Regions from separate parts of the Metabacillus sp. 113a genome, predicted to be linked through region 1. Evidence: riboswitches for the same ligand, from Rfam matches in the RefSeq annotation. Region 1 holds a riboswitch; each other region holds the start of a gene.

Evidence for each region. Region 1 has a riboswitch for S-adenosylmethionine ahead of metK (methionine adenosyltransferase). Riboswitches for the same ligand answer to the same signal wherever they lie in the genome.
Region 2: linked by a shared signal. The riboswitch ahead of ACQCVE_RS17890 (methionine biosynthesis PLP-dependent protein) and the one ahead of metK (methionine adenosyltransferase) in region 1 are both predicted to bind S-adenosylmethionine.
Region 3: linked by a shared signal. The riboswitch ahead of ACQCVE_RS04040 (YezD family protein) and the one ahead of metK (methionine adenosyltransferase) in region 1 are both predicted to bind S-adenosylmethionine.
Region 4: linked by a shared signal. The riboswitch ahead of ACQCVE_RS09505 (methionine ABC transporter ATP-binding protein) and the one ahead of metK (methionine adenosyltransferase) in region 1 are both predicted to bind S-adenosylmethionine.

What each region holds. Positions count from the first base shown of each region.
Region 1 is NZ_JBNILJ010000003.1:326,478-331,320, forward strand. It holds gene ACQCVE_RS07830 (sensor histidine kinase) at 1-494, opposite strand, end outside; gene ACQCVE_RS07835 (response regulator transcription factor) at 491-1,186, opposite strand; gene metK (methionine adenosyltransferase) at 1,489-2,685, opposite strand; SAM riboswitch class I at 2,894-3,022, opposite strand; gene pckA (phosphoenolpyruvate carboxykinase (ATP)) at 3,587-4,843, shown strand, end outside.
Region 2 is NZ_JBNILJ010000019.1:21,492-26,334, reverse strand. It holds gene ACQCVE_RS17910 (DUF421 domain-containing protein) at 1-354, opposite strand, end outside; gene ACQCVE_RS17905 (GNAT family N-acetyltransferase) at 433-855, opposite strand; gene ACQCVE_RS17900 (YjcG family protein) at 855-1,373, opposite strand; gene ACQCVE_RS17895 (esterase family protein) at 1,404-2,126, opposite strand; SAM riboswitch class I at 2,313-2,434, shown strand; gene ACQCVE_RS17890 (methionine biosynthesis PLP-dependent protein) at 2,521-3,645, shown strand; gene metC (cystathionine beta-lyase) at 3,653-4,819, shown strand.
Region 3 is NZ_JBNILJ010000001.1:776,379-781,221, forward strand. It holds gene ACQCVE_RS04030 (anion permease) at 1-1,047, opposite strand, end outside; gene ACQCVE_RS04035 (phosphoadenylyl-sulfate reductase) at 1,061-1,762, opposite strand; gene ACQCVE_RS04040 (YezD family protein) at 1,972-2,085, opposite strand; SAM riboswitch class I at 2,252-2,357, opposite strand; gene ACQCVE_RS04045 (hypothetical protein) at 2,518-3,186, shown strand; gene ACQCVE_RS04050 (hypothetical protein) at 3,193-3,468, shown strand; gene pyrE (orotate phosphoribosyltransferase) at 3,680-4,309, opposite strand; gene pyrF (orotidine-5'-phosphate decarboxylase) at 4,306-4,843, opposite strand, start outside.
Region 4 is NZ_JBNILJ010000004.1:253,080-257,922, forward strand. It holds gene ACQCVE_RS09480 (arsenate reductase family protein) at 1-251, shown strand, start outside; gene gcvH (glycine cleavage system protein GcvH) at 411-794, shown strand; gene ACQCVE_RS09490 (YusG family protein) at 855-1,100, shown strand; gene ACQCVE_RS09495 (toprim domain-containing protein) at 1,250-1,591, shown strand; gene ACQCVE_RS09500 (thioredoxin family protein) at 1,612-1,920, shown strand; SAM riboswitch class I at 2,133-2,245, shown strand; gene ACQCVE_RS09505 (methionine ABC transporter ATP-binding protein) at 2,334-3,359, shown strand; gene ACQCVE_RS09510 (methionine ABC transporter permease) at 3,352-4,020, shown strand; gene ACQCVE_RS09515 (MetQ/NlpA family ABC transporter substrate-binding protein) at 4,033-4,843, shown strand, end outside.

The DNA.
Region 1 (4,843 bases):
TTCTTTATGGTGGATAGATACTCTTCCTTCTCCCGCTCATCCCTCACCACTCCGTCTTCCAGCGCTTCAACATAGGAGAGAATGGAAGCTATTGGGGTACGCAAATCGTGAGAAACGTTAGCAATCAGCTCTGTCTTATAAGCCTCGGACTTTTTCACTTCCATAAACATCCGATCCAGTTTTTCAGCCATTTCATTAAAATGACTTCCGAGCTCCTTAATTTCGGCCGGTCCCTTTTCGGAAATCCGGACATTAAAATGACCGTCTGACATTTTCTTTGATTCCGATTTTATTTGGTTGACCGCCTTCATGAGCGGTTCTGTCAGGAAAAAGTGGGCCAGAGAAGAAAGAACCCCTGCTGCAAACGTCATAATTGTTAAAATCAGGATGGAATCATTTGGAATCGACATCTCCACAAAACTGATCAGCAAAAAAATCAAAATCAAGGATGTGCAAAGAAAATTTGCTAAAATCAACAGCGTTCTGATTCTCATAAGATGGAACGCTCCAGCTTGTAGCCAATTCCCCAAACCGTCTTAATAAATTGCGGTTCTGCCGGATTTTTTTCCAGTTTTTCTCTCAGTCTTCTGATGTGAACATTCACCGTGTTCCCATCTCCTGAGAAATCGTATCCCCACACCTTCTGAAGCAGCTGGGATCTTGAAAACACTTGGGAGGGATGACTCGCCAGCAGCCATAGGACATCAAATTCCTTAGCAGTCATTTCCACAAGAACCTCACCTGACTTTACTTCTCTTGCAGATGAATCAATGGTAATCGTTCCGAACGTAATAAAATTCGTTTCAGGCCTCTTACCTTTTGAAACCCGTCTAAGCATGTTCTTTACCCGTAAAACAAGTTCTCTCGGACTGAAGGGCTTTGTCAGATAATCATCTGCTCCCAACGTGAGGCCCAGAATTCGGTCTCTTTCCTGACCAAGGGCTGTCAGCATGATAATTGGGACATCCTCATCCTCCGCCCTGATTTCTTCTGCTGCAATCCACCCGTCTTTTCCGGGCATCATCAGATCCAGAATGATTAAGTCCGGCCGGCCCGAACGCCACTTTTCTACCGCTTCATATCCATTTACTGCTGATTCCACCATGTATCCTTCCCGCTCCAAATACCGTCTGCATACATCAAGGATGGATGGTTCATCATCAACAAGCAAAACCTTCTGCATCAATCCCGGCTCCTTTTACGATCTTTCCTATAACTATATCCCAGCATCGGCATTATGGGTACTAATCATGCTCTCGGCTGTATGAATAGAGTACCCGCTGAAAATTATAAAAGAATAAGCAAAAGATTAAATTTCTATGAATTAATTTTCGAAAAGATCCGCTCCCTAAGAAAACGGATGAAAGCGTAAAAAAGATCAATGCAAAAATTGGCAGCAAAAAGGCCCGAAACCAATTGGTTCCGGGCCTTGCTTTTCGGTTCAGGATCAATGAAGCACTAAATCAGATGCAGGCCCATTTATACCTTCTATGAAAGAATGGTACGAAGCGCTTCTGCTTTGTCTGTCTGCTCCCAAGGCAGTTCTACATCTGTACGTCCAAAGTGGCCGTAAGCTGCAGTTTGTTTGTAGATTGGACGGCGAAGATCAAGCATTTTGATAATCCCTGCCGGCCGAAGATCAAAGTTTTGGCGCACTGCGTCAACTAGAGCTTCTTCACTTGCTTTGCCTGTGCTGAATGTATTGATCGAAATGGACACAGGCTGGGCAACACCGATCGCATAGGCAAGCTGGACTTCACATTTCTCTGCAAGGCCTGCTGCTACAATGTTTTTAGCCACATAACGGGCAGCATAAGCAGCAGAGCGGTCAACCTTCGTCGCGTCCTTACCGGAAAACGCACCGCCGCCGTGGCGTGCATAACCGCCATACGTATCAACAATGATTTTACGTCCAGTCAAACCAGCATCACCTTGAGGTCCGCCAATAACAAAACGGCCTGTCGGATTTATGAAGTATTTGGTGTTTTCATCGATAAGTTCAGCAGGAACCACCGGCTTAATCACATGCTCTTTCAGGTTGCGCTGAATCTGCTCCAAAGAAATTTCCGGGTGATGCTGGGTGGAAATAACAATGGTATCAACGCGAACCGGTTTATCGTTCTCGTCATACTCAACTGTTACTTGCGTCTTTCCATCCGGGCGAAGGTAAGGCAGAATTTCTTCCTTACGCACTTCTGCCAATCGGCGGGAAAGCTTATGTGCAAGAGAGATTGGAAGAGGCATAAGTTCTTTTGTCTCATTGCACGCAAATCCGAACATCAAACCCTGGTCCCCAGCACCAATTGCATCAATTTCCTCATCTGTCATGGTTCCTTCACGGGCTTCAAGTGCCTGATCGACACCCATTGCAATATCTGCAGACTGCTCATCAATGGATGTAAGCACTGCACACGTTTCAGCATCAAAACCATACTTGGCCCGTGTATAGCCGATATCTTTAACTGTTTCACGGACAATTTTCGGAATATCGACGTAAGTTGAAGTTGTAATTTCTCCAGCAACCAGGACAAGACCGGTTGTTACGGATGTTTCGCAGGCAACACGTGCATTCGGATCGTTAGCAAGAATCGCATCCAGGATTGAATCGGAGATTTGGTCACAAATTTTATCCGGGTGTCCCTCCGTTACGGATTCTGAAGTGAATAGATGGCGTTTAACTGACAATGTAATTCCTCCTCTGAATTTTCGGCTGTTCTATTGGCAAGGTTCAGTTATGTACTTCCCCTCTTTGTTTGAGACGGAACTCGTTCCCTTTTCTTATCTTTAGCTTTATGTTAAGAATCTTTCCCTATAAAATCGGAAAAAGATTCCAGACTGCATAAAAAAACCCTTCCTTCTTAATAGAGGAAAGGAGTTATTATTCAGCCTTTCACTCTTATCGCTCAAGGACTACAGCCTTGCGTCAGGTTAGCACCTTTGCATGAGAGAAAACCGAAGTCTTCCGACCTTGCAGGTTGCTGGGCTTCATAGGGCCTGTCCCTCCGCCAGCTCGGGATAAGAGAATCCGTTCAAGGACATATAATACCTCAATTTTCCCGTAAATGTCAACAAAAACTGAAAGGATGTTTTTGAACGAAAAAGCATTTTTGTATGCGCTCTCCCTTAAAACAGAGGTATAATGTTGGTAGAGCTGGACATGGTATGGAATTGAGAGCCATTTCCCGCCTTATCCGGGAGGACTGGCTGCGGATGCCGGCCCGCGAACCTCCGTCCAACAGCTTGACTGGATTTCGGCATATTTTTGCAAACGCATTCAATACCCGGCTGGCGGTACAGGCTTTAAGCGGGTAAATGCCCTTGTCGAAGCGCTCCGCCGGATTTACGGACGCTGCAATCAGCTTCATCTTGTTTACGGGCGGGGACGGCACGGTTTCGAGCGGTTCCTTAATCTATTTTTTCATGACCATACAAGTTCAGCCAGCTCCGCTAAACATTCATTTTTCAGCTGAGCACTGGCATTTCGTAAGGTGGAGCGTAAAATACATTAATTAGTATAGACTATTACCTTAAATGTGTTATACTAATTATAGAAATGACTTTATTACGAGCAAAGGAAGGTATGGGGATGAATTCACTTGCCGCAACAAACGAGCTTTCGCTTTTACTTGAAGGGGAAAATGTTTCATTAAACTTATCAGTACCGCAGCTAGTTGAAAAAATTCTGTCAAGGAACGAAGCCGTTTTAACATCAACCGGTGCCATCCGCGCAACGACCGGTGCCTATACAGGCCGTTCGCCTAAAGATAAATTTATTGTTAAGGAAACGAGCGTTGAAAACAAAATTGATTGGGGCGCTGTTAATCAGCCTATTTCAAGCGATGCTTTTGAAAAGCTTTACCAGAAGGTCCTTTCATACTTAAAACAGCAGAATGAATTGTTTGTTTTTGATGGATATGCCGGAGCCGATGAAAGATACCGTCTGCCCATCAAAGTGGTGAACGAATATGCATGGCATAATCTTTTTGCGAATCAGCTTTTCATAAGACCGGATGGTAAACCGGATCACTCGGGCACGGAGCCCTTCACCATTGTATCTGCTCCAAATTTCAAAGCGGATCCGGCTTTAGACGGCACCAATTCAGAAACCTTCATCATCATTTCCTTCGAAAAAAGAACCATCTTAATTGGTGGAACGGAATATGCCGGAGAAATGAAAAAATCAATTTTTTCCATTATGAATTACTTGCTCCCTGAGTCTGGAATTTTCCCGATGCACTGTTCTGCTAATGTTGGCAGGGAAGGGGACGTAGCATTGTTTTTCGGACTTTCCGGAACAGGCAAAACGACTTTGTCAGCGGATCCGAAACGGAAGCTTATTGGAGATGATGAGCATGGCTGGTCTTCTAGCGGAGTATTTAATATCGAAGGCGGATGCTATGCAAAATGCATTAATCTCTCAGAGGAAAAAGAGCCGCAGATCTTTAATGCGATTCGTTTTGGGTCGGTTCTTGAAAACGTAGTGGTCGATGAAACGACGAGAGAGCCTGATTACGATCATGCTTTTTATACTGAGAATACGAGAGCCGCATATTCACTGGATGCAATGGAGAACATTATTCTCCCAAGTATTGCAGGTCATCCGGATACCATTGTTTTCCTGACAGCGGATGCCTTTGGAGTACTGCCTCCGATCAGCAAGCTGACGAAAGAACAAGCCATGTACCATTTCTTAAGCGGATACACAAGCAAGCTGGCAGGCACGGAACGCGGCATTACCTCGCCGCAGGCAACTTTCTCAACCTGTTTCGGATCACCTTTTCTCCCGCTTCCTGCTCAAGCTTATGCGGAAATGCTCGGACAGAAAATTGAAGCGCACAATGCG
Region 2 (4,843 bases), on a different contig from region 1:
CTGCAGCTGATTTAAGTCAAGCTTCTCTTTCTTTAACTGATCCTTCAATATGTTTCCGTTCCGTATTACAATGGTTGGACTCCCTTCCATGAGAATCCGGGCTTTGTTAGATTTTTGGGTAAACCACTCTATTATGAAGATCAAAATTCCCCAAATGGCAATGGCAAAGAGGATATCTGCTATCCCGATATCTTCGTCATAAACGGCATTCCCCACCAATTCCCCGAGGACGAGAGCAGAAATAAAATCAAAGGTAGTAATTTGTGTGATCTGTGTTTTCCCAAGGAGCCTTGACATGACAAACAATCCGAAAAATCCCACAACCAGTTCAACTGCTATTTTAAACATATCCATGACAATCACCCTTAGTAGCTTGCACAGCTAACCGGACTTTCACTCAAATAAAAACCGGCAGCGGATTTCCGCTGTCGGTTATGTACGTTTTTTAATCATCGTTACATGTGGAATGCCGGCATCCATGAATGTACCTGAGCGTATTTCATAGCCGAGTTTTTCATAAAATGGTACCGCCTGGGTTTGCGCATTCAGCTTGAATTTTTCAATATTAGGCGCTGCGATGACTTCAAGCTCTTTCATGATTATTTTACCGGCACCTCTCCCGCGATGGGAGGGAAGGATGCAGATGCGCTCGAGTTTCCCATAGCCATCCAACTCCCTTATTCTTCCGGTTCCGACTGGCTGGCTTTCATCGTAAAGCACTACATGAACAGCTGCTTCCTCATGCTCGTCTACTTCTTCTTCTGCCGGCACTTTTTGCTCTTCTACAAATACCTTCATGCGGATAGAAAAGGCATCCTGCATTTCTTTTTCTGTCTGAACGACTTTAGCGTGCATCAAAGATCTCCTTTTTCAAGGATAAACGTCTCGTATACCGTCCAGGCTCCGTTTTCAAGCTGATAAAGAAGATGGAAGCGGTCAATCATTTCAATATGATGATTCTCCTGCATTTTAAGCTGTCCAAGTACATCTGCCATTTCTGCATCCGATAGTTTTTGGCCAATGGTGATATGAGGAACAAATGAATATTCGGGCTCCTCTTCCAAAGCACCGGTATAAAGCTCATTATGAAGGGCTATCAGATTGTCATTCGGTTCCGCTTTTAAGTAAATAACATTATTAACGGGAGAAAAGGAGCTGATTTTTTGAACTTCCAGCTGAACAGGGCTGAATTTTTTAGCGATAGCCCGAAGTTCTTTGGAAATTTCTTTTATATTCTCATCCGATGCTTCAAACGGAGTGCGCAGGGTCAAATGCGGCGGAATGAGCGCATAATGAGGGTCATAGCGTTTTCGGTAAGAATTCGCCAGATCTTGAAGTTTTTTTGCCGGGAATAAGACAATTCCGTATTTCATTCAGGTTCCCTCCATTAGTTGAATAGTAAATTAGAACATGGCCTTCAGCGCATCAGGAAGCAAAGGCTGCCAATGAGTCCATGTGTGGTCTCCATCAAATTCTTCATATGTGTAAGGAAATCCTTTTTTTTCGATCGCTTTTTGCAATTCACGATTCGGTTCGATAAAATTCTGCACCTCTCCGGCAGTGGTTTTTACTTCAGTTTCTCTTATGCCGACCTGATGGTAAATCGTCATTTCCGGTCCTGATGTAAAGGACGAAACGGCCTCAAGCACCTGTGCATCAACATAAGGAGACTGCATAATGATTTTGCCAAAAATGCTCGGATAATCGAGAGCTGTCATGAATCCGATCGTAGCTGCAAGCGAATCACCGATCAGGGCACGGCCCTGACCCACCTGATAGGTCGGAAATTCCCGGTCCAGAAAGGGAACCAGTTCATGAGCGAGAAAACGCTTGTAGGCAGCAAACTTCGCCCCTTCAGGATGGTATTTCTCTCTCCGGTCCTTAACGTTTTTATAAGGAATTCCCACGATAATTAAATTTTCAGCGTTTCCGGTTTCCAGAAGTGATTCATATTGGCGGGCAATCCGCCCAAGCCTGAAGTAATCCTGACCGTCCTGGGCAATCAGGACGCTGTATTTATAGAGCGGTGAAAAGCTTTTGGGCAGGTAGGTGAGTACTGTCAGCTCTTCATCTAATGCCTCTGAAAAAAAAGAAGATTCTTTAACGATTCCAGTTTGCTTCTCCACTTGTAAGTCCTCCAGATGAATGTAATACAAGCTAAAAATTCACTTTTGAATTCGCTTCCACTTATTTTATCACGATTCTGGAAAAAATGCCGTTTTCAAAAGAGCAGAAAAGAATGAATGAAAAGCTTGAAAAAATCATAGATATACGGTAAGGTTATAAAAAATTCATATATTTCCGACGATTTATTCTTATCCAGAGAGGTGGAGGGACTGGCCCTGCGAAACCTCAGCAACCGGTAGACACGCGAACGTGACTGCGTACCAAGGTGCTAAATCCAGCAAGCAACTCGGAGCTTGGGAGATAAGAGGAAGAAATGTTTAAGCGACAAGCCTTCTTCTTATTTCAGGAGAAGGCTTTTTTGTATTCTTTTATTAAAAGAAATGAGGGGATAATATGACAAAACATACAGAAACGATCCTGGCTCAAATAGGCAACCGCAGTGAACAGGCGACAGGCGCCGTCAATCCTCCGATTTACTTAACGACAGCCTATCGCCATGCAGGAATTGGAGAGTCGACGGGCTTTGATTACATACGGACGGGCAACCCGACGAGAGCAATCGCTGAGCATGCTGTTGCGGAGCTTGAAGGAGCAGATCAGGGCTTTGCTTTCAGCTCCGGGATGGGGGCGATTCAGACGATTATGGCTTTGTTTAAAACAGGTGATGATTTAATCGTTTCGTCGGACATCTATGGCGGAACGTACCGGCTTTTTGAGCAGGAATGGCGCAAATATGGATTAACGTTTCAATATGATTCATTTACAAACCTGGAGCATACTGAAGCGAGAATCCTCCCAAATACAAAAGCGATTTTTCTAGAAACGCCAACGAATCCGCTTATGCAGGAAGCGGATATAGCAGCGGTCGCACAAATGGCAAAAAAGCATGGACTGCTGCTGATTGTCGATAACACTTTTTATACACCGGTCATCCAGCAGCCGCTGAAAAGCGGAGCAGATATTGTCATTCACAGCGCAACCAAGTACTTGGGAGGGCATAACGACCTGCTCGCCGGAATTGTGGCAGCGAAAGGCGAAGAGCTCTGCAGGGAGCTTGCGTCCCACCATAATGCAATCGGAGCCGTTTTATCCCCTTTTGATTCCTGGCTCCTGATCAGGGGGTTGAAAACGCTGGCATTAAGAATGAGGCAGCACGAGCTCAATGCTGCAGAAGTGGCGAAATTTTTAGAGGAAAGTCCAGAGGTAACGGATGTCCTTTATCCGGGAAGAGGGGGCATGCTTTCCTTTCGAATCGCTAAAGAGGAGTGGATCAACCCCTTTTTGAAAAATTTGAACATCATCACGTTTGCAGAGAGTCTTGGCGGGGTTGAAAGTTTGATGACGTATCCGGCTACCCAGACGCATATGGATATACCAGAAGAAATACGTACGGCAAACGGTGTCTGTAACCGGCTTCTGCGCTTCTCGGTGGGAATAGAGCACGCAGAAGATATCAAAGCGGATTTGAAGCAGGCATTCGAGGCTGTTAAGGAGGCGGAAAAAATTGAGCAATACTGATTGGTCAATGCAAACGAAGCTGCTGCACAACAGCCATAAAACAGATAAGGAAACGGGAGGAGTCAGCGTTCCCGTTCACCTGTCCTCCACTTTTCATCAGACTGATTTTGATCAGTTCGGGAAATATGATTATGCACGTTCAGGCAACCCGACAAGGGAAGTGCTCGAGAGGGCAATTGCTGATTTGGAAGGCGGTGCAAGAGGATTTGCTTTTTCCTCCGGAATGAGTGCGATCTCGACTGCCTTTCTTTTATTATCAAAAGGGGATCATGTTCTGGTGACTGAAGATGTATACGGAGGCACGTACCGGATGGTAACGGAGGTCCTGAGCAGATTTGGCATTGAATATACATTCGTGGACATGACGGATCTTCACAACGTTGCATCCAAAATCCGTCCAAATACAAAAGTGATCTATTTGGAAACCCCTTCTAATCCGCTTTTAAAAATTACAGATATCCAAGGGATGGTAAAACTTGCAAAAGCGAATGGGTGTCTTACTTTCCTGGACAATACGTTTTTAACCCCTGCACTGCAGCGTCCTCTTCAATTGGGGGTAGACGTTGTCCTTCACAGCGCAACAAAGTTTTTAGCCGGGCACAGTGATGTAGTAGCCGGACTTGCCGCAGTCAAAGATGAAGAATTGGGAAATCAGCTTTACAAGCTGCAGAATTCATTCGGGGCAATTTTAGGTGCACAGGATTCCTGGCTGGTGCTAAGAGGGCTCAAAACCCTTCATGTCAGGCTAAAACAGTCAACCGAATCCGCCCATAAGCTTGCTGCGTTTCTTTCTAAGCACCCTGCAGTAGAGGAAGTATATTATCCAGGCTTATCCTATCATCCGGGCTGGTCGGTGCAGCGTTATCAGGCAGAAGGGCCGGGAGCGGTGCTATCGTTCAAGTTATCGGATGAGGACGCGGTTAGAAAGCTCGTTCATCATGTGCAGCTCCCGGTGTTTGCAGTGAGTCTCGGAGCGGTGGAAACCATCCTCTCCTACCCGGCTAAGATGTCTCATGCGGCTATGCCCAGAGAAGAACGCTATGCAAGAGGAATTACAGACGGCCTGCTGAGAGTCAGTGTAGGCCTGGAAAAAGCAGAGGATTTAATCATGGACTTTAAGGCAGCCCTTGACCAGCTTCCAAAGACGAAGCCGCTGCAGTATGCAAGGTTATAAGTGAGGTTTTTAAGCATCAAATTC
Region 3 (4,843 bases), on a different contig from region 1:
TTGTTCATGCACGGAACTTTTTTCTTTTTTAATAGCCCTCATGAGAGACAGAACCCCAAGGGTAGCTGTCATGACTGCAATCGCAGAAAACGTGGAGTAAAAGTCTGATTTTATAAAAAGTTTGACGAGTACGTAAGAGATGGTCAAACTGACGAGCGGAGAAACAAGCCATACTTTTACAATTTTTTTCACGATCCCTTTTTGAAAAACAAGCGCTCCGCTCTTCGCAGCGCCTGAAGCCATGATTGAAGTGGAGGTAACCTGTGTTAAGGGAACGGGCAGTCCAAAAAGTGAACTGATGACTACAAGTAAAGCGCCGGTCGTGGAAATAACGATTCCTTCTGATTTGGATAAATTCGTTATTTTTTTCCCGTTCGTTTCAAGTACTCTTCCTCCTAAAAGGATGGCGCCTGCAGCTACAAAAAGCCCTCCAAGCCAGACGCCCTGCCCAACTGACATGAGATTAGCAGCGACCAGCGGTCCTACAGCGTTGGCTACATTATTCATGCCAGCTGAAAAGGCTTCAAAGAATCCTGCCGCAATCAGGAGATAGATCAGCAAGCTCCCCCTCTTTGCCTCAAGCTTTGCGAAAAGCGGTTTGGCCATTTTGCAAACAGCATAGGTGATAAAAAAAGCTGCCGCCGGAATAATGACCCAAAACGCCATGATAACAAGGATGGATTGAACATAAAGGGCCTGGAAGGCTACCCCCACCCCGACTACTGCTCCGACCGTAACTTCACTGGTGGATAACGGGATGCCCATTAAATTCGCCATGAACAAAGAGATGGCTGCCGCTCCGATAATAACAAGAACAATTTCTATGGAAATCACGGATTTGGGGATTAGTCCTGAACTGATCGTCTTCACTACTTCTCCGCCGCCCAATACAGCACCGAGGATCACACCTATTCCGCAAAGAATAAGGGCTGCCAACCTGCGGGGAATGGCCCCTGTTCCATAAGCCACTCCCATCGATGCAGCCGCTCCGCTCGCACCGATATTCATGGCGAAAAATAAGCTTAAAAAAATTGCTGCAGCTTCCATTATCATTTACTCCTCACCCGTGAAGGCCGCATTCGGTTTTCTGTGTGCCATTCCATCGTCCTGACCTGCAGTCACTTACATCAATAGCAGGCTGTGTACAAGGCTTGCAGCCTATGCTCGGGTACCCCTGATCGTGAAGCATATTGTAATCCAGATCATTCTTATGGGCGAAACGCCAGACATCCTTCCACGTCCAATGGATGAGAGGACATATTTTTATGTTCTCAAATTTGCCGTCCCTGTTTAAAAACTCTGTATCTTTTCTGGAAGGAGACTGCTCTCTTCTCAAGCCGGAAATCCACGCTTTTTCGGTGCTCATTACTTCTCTTAGCGGGAGCACTTTTCTGATTTTGCAGCATTCATTCGGATTGGTTTTCCAAAGCTCATCTCCATGCTTTGCTGCCTGCTCCGCAACCGTTAACGGAGGTTTTTTCATCGTAATGTTTAAATCAGGATACCTTGCCCTTATCCGGTCAATTAGCTCATACGTTTCTTTGAAATGTACCTCTGTATCCAGGAAAACAATTCTTGCATTCTTTTTGATTCTGGATATTAGTTCAATCAGGACGATTCCTTCGATTCCAAAGCTGCAGGCATACACCAGTTCGTCCGCATAATGGCCGTATGCCCAGCTCAGCACGTGCAGCGCTTCTTTCAAATGATCTTCATCTTCAAAATCCGGATAGCTGCCGGTCCAGTTCTCATAAGTAAGCATGTTTGCACCTCTCTTAATCTAAACACAATGGTTTTATAGCCAACAGCTTCTGCCGCAATGGCCCGGCCGGGTGCTCATGTAAGCACCCAGGACAAGCAGGTCTCTTGTAAAAAAATAAAAGCGGGACAGCACCAAAGCATAATAAAACATTTATGCCGCAGCGCAGGTCCCGCCTCCAGTTTGTCTGGTCAGCGATCGTGATCCCTATTCTATTTCAATCTCACTTTTTCATTTTTTTCAAGCTGAATGATTTTCCCATCTTGAATGATCAGGGTAATCGATCCATAATTCATTGCTTGAAGCATTTCCTTTAGCTTTCCCATTACTTGATCAAGCTGATCTTGCTCCCCCACGGACAGCACTCCCTTTAACAAAATAGGCTCTGACAGCATTCAAGCTGATTAAACGGCATGTAACCGGACAGCAGCCGGACCGCCTAAAATCAACAGCAAAAAGCCTTCCATTTTAGAAAGACTAGTGAGGTTTTTCCCCTTATCTCTCAAAATGGGTTCCATTTTGCTGGATTTAGCACCTTGCTTTTCAGCAGGTTGCCGGGCTTCACAGGGCCAGGTCCCTCCACCGCTCTGGATAAGTATGATGTGTATTGATTTCAAATTTTAGCACAATTCGAACGATTGTCAACCCGAGTTTTCGGGTAGGTTTTATCAAAACTAAATCAAAGCTTGAATTGACTGGTTTTTTTAAGTTAAAAAAAACTTTACGATACGATAAACTATGGATATGAGGTGATTCGTGTGAAAAAAACCATTGTATCCTGGAGCGGCGGCAAAGACAGTGCCATGATGCTTCAAGTACTCCTTGAAAATCAAGAAATTCAAGTTTGCGGATTATTTACGGCAGTGGACTCCATTACAGGTCGTGTACCCTTTCACGGTGTTACGAAAGGTCTAATTGCAAAGCAGGCAGAGGAGCTGGATTTGCCGCTTCACATCATTGAAATTCCCCCCGGCGCCTCTAATAAGGAATATGATAAAAGCATGGGAGAATTTCTTAAAACTTGCAGAGATCAGAAAATCCTGCATGCAGCCTATGGTGACCTTTTTCTTGCAGATATAAAAAAATACAGAGAAGAATTGACAGCTCGGCATGGGATGAAGGCTATTTTTCCATTATGGGGAGAGCGGCCGGACAGATTATCCAAAAAATTTCAATCGGATGGGTTTTTGGCGGTTATTTCTGGCTTAGATGGAGCCAGGCTCCCTTATGATTTTCTCGGAAGGCACTATGATGAGTCTTTTGTAAAAGATCTGGAAGGACGGGCAGACCCGTGCGGTGAGAATGGGGAATTTCATTCGTTTGTATATGGGGGGCCGCTGTTCAAAACAAACATTCCGTATGTTATCGGCAGAACGGAAAATAGGTTAGGATCTTTTCTGACCATGCTGATTGAAGAAAGGGATTGAAGAAGAATGGCATGGAAAGCGCTCCTCTCTATAATCGGGTATATTTTCTCCGCATTAGGATTCGCCTATGCTTTTTCATCGATGTCGAGCCGGGCAGAGCTGAACGAAATGAAGTTCACATCTGAAGGCGGACTCCGGTTATTCGCTGCCGCGGGTTTATGGTATTGGTCCACCCTCGCAAAAGCAATCCCTGAACACCGCATCCCGGTCTGGTTCCGCCTTAGCTTCACAGCTGCCGGCCTGATCGGCCTGATTTTAACCTTTTCTGTCTGGTTTTTATAATTTCGGCGTTCTGATTGTGCCTTGGAAATGGGAAAAAGGGGCTGTCCAGTTAGTCCGTATTCCAGGCTCTCTCCCCTATTGCATATGGTTTGTTTTTCTGATTTATTTAATATGGAAAGATACTTACAAAGAAACCCCCTTGTGATGGGGGTTTTCCGTTCAGCTGGCTCTCAAAAAACAGCAAGACAAATCAATATATTCAGAAACGCGCTCAGGATCTCCAATCAGAAGCAGCCGGATTTTTCCGCCATTTTTCAAGCTTATCCAAATCTTCTTTTTGAATAAGGTTTTCTCTCCCCGCAATTTGAATGAGTGTGGAGTAATCCGTTAACGTTTGATAAGAAATCCCGTCATGACTGAAATGGCTGTCAGCGGTATCAAACCCATAGGTGAAAATGGCTGCCACACCCAATACTTCAGCTCCTGCTTCCCGAAGGGCTTTTACCGCGTGAATGGCGCTTCCTCCTGTAGAGATCAGATCTTCGATAACAACCGCACGGTCATGGCTGCCGGTCCGTCCTTCAATCAGATTCCCCTTCCCGTGCCCCTTGGCACTCCCGCGGACGTAGCACATCGGCAGTCCGAGGAGATCACTCACAAGTGCAGCATGTGGGATGCCGGCTGTCGCAGTGCCGGCAATCAGTGTTGCATCCGGGTAGTGCTCCTGAATCACATTAGCCAGGCCTTCTGCAATGCTTTTCCTTATTTGCGGATAGGATAATGTAAGCCGGTTATCACAATAGATCGGAGATTCAATGCCGCTTGCCCATACGAACGGTTCGTTCGGCTTAAGTGTGACAGCTCCAATGTCCAGAAGAGATTTTGCTATCGTGTGTTTCATTGTACAACACCCTCCCATTCTTTCAGCATCTGATTATAGGCTTGCATCGGTTCACTTTTTGCAGTGATGCTTCTGCCGGCGACCATACTGGTAACGTTCTTCCTGCGAGCAATTTCGGGAGTGGCAATTCTGGTTTGATCTGCAGGAGCCTCACCGGCAAATCGAATACCGGGTGTAACGGTTATAAATTCTTCCCCAAGCGATGCCTTCACCTGCGCAGATTCCCACACACTGCAAACCACCCCGTCCAATCCTGCCTGTTTTACAAGGCCCGCGTAATGAATAACAGTCTCATCCATTTCCCTATGGATGAGAAGCTCATTATTTAATACTCTTTGGGATGTGCTTGTCAGCTGTGTTACACCAATGAGGATCGGCCGCTTTTGGCCGGAAGATGTTCCTGAATCAAGTCCTTCCAGGGCGGCTTCCATCATGTTCACACCGCCGGCAGCATGGACATTCACCATATCAATCTCTAATGAGGCTAAAGCTTTCATTGCTTTTTTTACAGTGTTTGGGATATCGTGAAGCTTT
Region 4 (4,843 bases), on a different contig from region 1:
ATCCTCCGGGAAAGGAAGAGCTTAAGAACCTTTACGCCAAGAGTGGTCTGGAACTTAAGAAATTCTTTAATACAAGCGGCCAGAAGTATAGAGAGCTTGGACTTAAGGACCGCTTAAGCAGCATGTCCGAGGATGAAATATTTTCTGTGCTGTCATCAGATGGTATGCTTATCAAAAGGCCGATTGTATCTGACGGACAGAACGTCACACTTGGCTTCAAAGAAAATGAGTTTGAGCAGGTGTGGAAATAAGATGATATGCAGAGCGCAGCAGAAGAACTGTCCATTTTTAAAGGGGTTCGGAAGGATGCGCAGCTTCGCTAAAGCTCAGCAGCTAATGGCGGACAAATTTTTTATACGAAGAAGAGACTCTGTCTTTTCCATAAACAATTGACTCATGGAGGGAATAAAATGACGACACCAAACGATCTTCGTTATTCTGAGGAACATGAATGGGTAAAGGTTGAAGGCGATAAAGTACGAGTGGGGATTACACATTTTGCACAATCTGAGCTTGGGGATATCGTGTTTGTAGAGCTTCCTGAAGCAGGTACTGAAATTAAAGCAGATGAGCCTTTCGGTTCTGTAGAATCTGTTAAAACGGTTTCCGAGCTTTATGCACCAATCAGCGGAAAAGTAGTAGAAGTGAATGAAGACCTTGATGATAATCCTGAATATGTAAATGAATCTCCATATGAAAAAGCTTGGATGATCGTAATAGAGCCTGCAGATTCAAGTGAAATCGAAGGTCTCATGACGGCAGAGCAATACACAGAAATGACCAACGAAGACTAATTTAACCAGCATTTCAAAAATCAAGTTAGGCCATCCTATATAGGAAAAGGAGGGCTTAATTTGACTTTGAAAAAACAGCGTATCGATGTGACAGATCGAATAACAGGCAAGTTTGAAAATGGAGAAATGAATTTATATTTGCAGCACGAACACATTGGCAAAATGACGTATGGTGACAACGGCAGCCGCTTTGAATTGAAAAAAGGGATTGAGGCATCACAAAACCGTTTTTTTCAAATGGCAGACGTTACACAGGAACCGGATCAGAAATATGTGGATTGCGATGATGAGAACGGCTGGTGTTAAGCATAAGGCAGTGGAGCCGTCCACTGCCTTATATGCTTTAGCAGCAGGCAGGCGCCGGTCTTTTGCATAGACCCTGTATCCTCCCGGCAGGAAACAACACAAGGAAAAGAGAATAAACTAAAGAAAGACAAAATGAACAGGTGATGGTCATGTCAGAGGCTGCTAAAATCATTATTGTTGAAGGGAAATCCGACAAGAAAAAAATACAGGAAGTCATTAACGAGCCTATAGAAATTATATGTACGAATGGAACAATCAGTCTCACCAAAATGGATGAACTAATTGATGAGTATTTTGAAAATGATGTGTATATATTGGTGGATACGGACGAAGCAGGAGAAAAACTGAGAAAACAATTTGTAAGAGAATTTCCGGAGGCTTCGCATTTATACATTGATAAAATGTATAAAGAAGTAGCTTCAGCACCAGAGCATCATATTGCTTCCGTACTGCTGAGTGCAAATATTGATGTTCAGGCGAAATATTTATAGCAGGGAGTTCTGGTTTTATCATGATTGAAGTAAATGAAAAGCAACTGTCTTCATTGATTGAAGAAGATCGCTTAATCTTGTATCTTTATACTCCTTTTTGCGGAACTTGCCAGCTCGCAAAAAGGATGCTTACGGTAGTGGATGAAACGGTACCGGAAACAGATATCCATATGGCAAATTTAAATTATTTGCCGGGATTCCCTGAACGCTGGGAAGTAGAGAGTGTTCCGTGCCTGCTTATTTTTGAAAAAGGGAAGCTTCACACTAGGCAGTACGCCTTTCAATCAGTGGAATTTTTATATAAGCTTATTAAACAGAACGGCGCATAACGCGGCGTTTCTATTCTATATATCCGTGTTATTTCCCCCGTAATCTCCATATTTCTCGGGAAATAAACAAGAGCCCGGCTGCAGCCGCGGGAAGAGGGAGAAAATTATTTGAAGATTTTACATTGACACACCCTTTTCCCCGTGATAAAATCACTCTCAGATCTGAAATATTTTTAAAATTTAAAACCATCATAATTTAATAATAGATTGTTCTCTTATAAAGAGAGGTGGAGGGAAGTGCCCTATGAAGCCCGGCAACCGTCAGTTTTATGACTGAAATTGGTGCCAATTCACTCAAAATGCGCTGCATTTTGAAAGATGAGAGAAAGGTAACCTTACGTTTAATGCCTTTCTGCTTGTCTACGCAGAAAGGCATTTTCTGTTTCAGATCGATGGAGAAAGAAGGTGGGAGCATGATCACATTAACAAACGTATCTAAAATTTATTCCGTCAAATCTGGAAACATCAAAGCTGTAGATAAGGTGAACCTTGAAGTGGAAAAAGGAGAAATCTTCGGGATCATCGGATACAGTGGTGCAGGAAAAAGCTCGCTCATCCGGCTCCTTAACGGGCTGGAAACACCGACAGAAGGCAGCATCGAAGTAGCGGGTAATAGAATTGGAGTTATTAAGGGGAGAAAGCTCCGAAAGGCAAGACAGAAAATCAGCATGATATTCCAGCACTTTAATCTTTTATGGTCCAGGACTGTAAGTGAGAACATAGCGTTCCCGCTTGAAATAGCAGGCTTCCCTGCAGCTGAAAGAAAAGAACGTGTTAAAGAGTTAATCCGGCTGGTCGGATTAGAGGGAAGGGAAAATGCTTACCCGGCCCAGCTCAGCGGCGGCCAAAAGCAGCGTGTAGGCATTGCCAGAGCGCTTGCCAATAACCCAAAAGTTCTTCTTTGTGATGAAGCAACCTCAGCCCTTGATCCGCAGACGACCGATTCAATCCTCGAGCTTCTCGTCGATATCAATCAAAGGCTTGGACTGACAATCGTCCTTATCACCCATGAAATGCATGTAATACGCAAGATCTGCCATAAAGTAGCTGTGATGGAGGAAGGTAAGATTGTGGAGGAGGGAGAGGTGCTTACTGTCTTCAGAAAGCCTCAGGTACCAATCACAAAACGATTTGTCCAGCAGGTGACAGAGCCCGAAGAAACAAGGGAGACCATCGCTCATCTCATTGACTCCTACCCTACCGGCCGGATTGTCCAGCTCACCTTTGTAGGGGATTCTACAGAGCAGCCGGTCGTTACCGGATTAATAAAAAATTACGACGTGAAAGTGAATATTCTTCAAGGAAAGATCTCGCAAACACAAAGCGGGGCATATGGAGCCCTGTTTCTCTACATAGATGGAGAAGAAACAGAAATGGATCGCGCTTTGCAATTTTTATATGATCATCATGTAGAAGTGGAGGTAGTTGCCCATGCTTGAGCAATTATTTCCGGAAGTCAAATGGGAAAATGTTTGGGAAGCAACTTTTGAAACGCTTTATATGACGGGAATTTCCGTGCTCGCTACGTTTATTCTGGGAATAATCCTTGGCTTGCTTTTATTCCTCACATCAAAAGGGAACATATGGGAAAACAGATTCGTGAATTTCATCATATCAGCTGCTGTGAACGTGTTCCGATCCATCCCTTTTATCCTTTTAATCATCTTGCTGATTCCATTTACAAAGGCTTTGGTGGGATCGATGCTCGGAGCAGAAGCAGCACTTCCAGCTTTAATTATAGGAGCAGCTCCATTCTACGCAAGAATGGTTGAAATTGGATTGCGGGAAATTGATAAAGGGGTCATTGAAGCAGCAAAATCTATGGGAGCTTCCACTTTTACGATTATTACAAAAGTTCTGCTTCCGGAATCGATGCCAGCCCTCGCTTCAGGTATTACCGTGACGGCAATCGCTTTAGTCGGCTACTCGGCTATGGCTGGAGTCATCGGTGCAGGGGGGCTGGGGGACCTTGCTTATCTGGAAGGCTTTCAGCGAAGCAACAGCCAAGTCACGTTAGTGGCCACCGTATTGATATTGATTATTGTATTTATCATCCAATTTATTGGAGATCAAATAACTAAAAGAATAGACAAACGCTAGGGGGAATTTTTAATGAAAAAATTATTATTAAGCTCAGTATTTGCAGTATCCGCTTTTGCTTTAGCGGCCTGCGGCACAGCCGGTTCCGGAGAAGCAGGCAGCAGTGAGAGCAGCAAGCTCATCGTTGGTGCATCTAACGTTCCGCATGCAGAAATTTTGGAAGAGGCAAAGCCTTTGCTTGAAGAACAAGGTGTAGAGCTTGAAATTAAAACCTTCCAGGACTACATCCTGCCTAACAAATCGCTTGCAGGGAAAGAGCTGGATGCGAACTACTTCCAGCACATCCCGTATCTTGAATCCCAAATGGCAGAAAATGAAGACTATGACTTTGTTAATGCAGGCGGGATCCACATTGAACCAATCGGTGTTTACTCAAAAAAATACAAATCACTTGAAGAGCTTCCAGAGGGTGCAACGATCATCATGAGCAATTCAGTTGCAGACCACGGCCGTATTCTTACTATGCTTGAAAGCGAAGGGTTAATTAAGCTGAATGAGGGAGTGGAAAAGACGACGGCAACTGTTGAAGATATTGCAGAAAACAGCAAAGACATCCAATTCAAAGCAGACGTTGAAGCCAGCCTTCTTCCGCAAATCTACAACAATGATGAAGGGGATGCAGTTCTAATCAATACGAACTATGCGATTGACGCCGGACTTAGCCCCCAAAACGATGCGATTGCACTTGAAGGCGCTGACTCTCCATATGTTAACATCATCGCTGTCAACAAAGGGGATGAAGGTAAAAAAGAAGTAAAAGCGCTTGTAGAAGTTCTTCACTCAGAAGAAATTCAAAAATTCATCGAAGAAAAATACGAGGGTG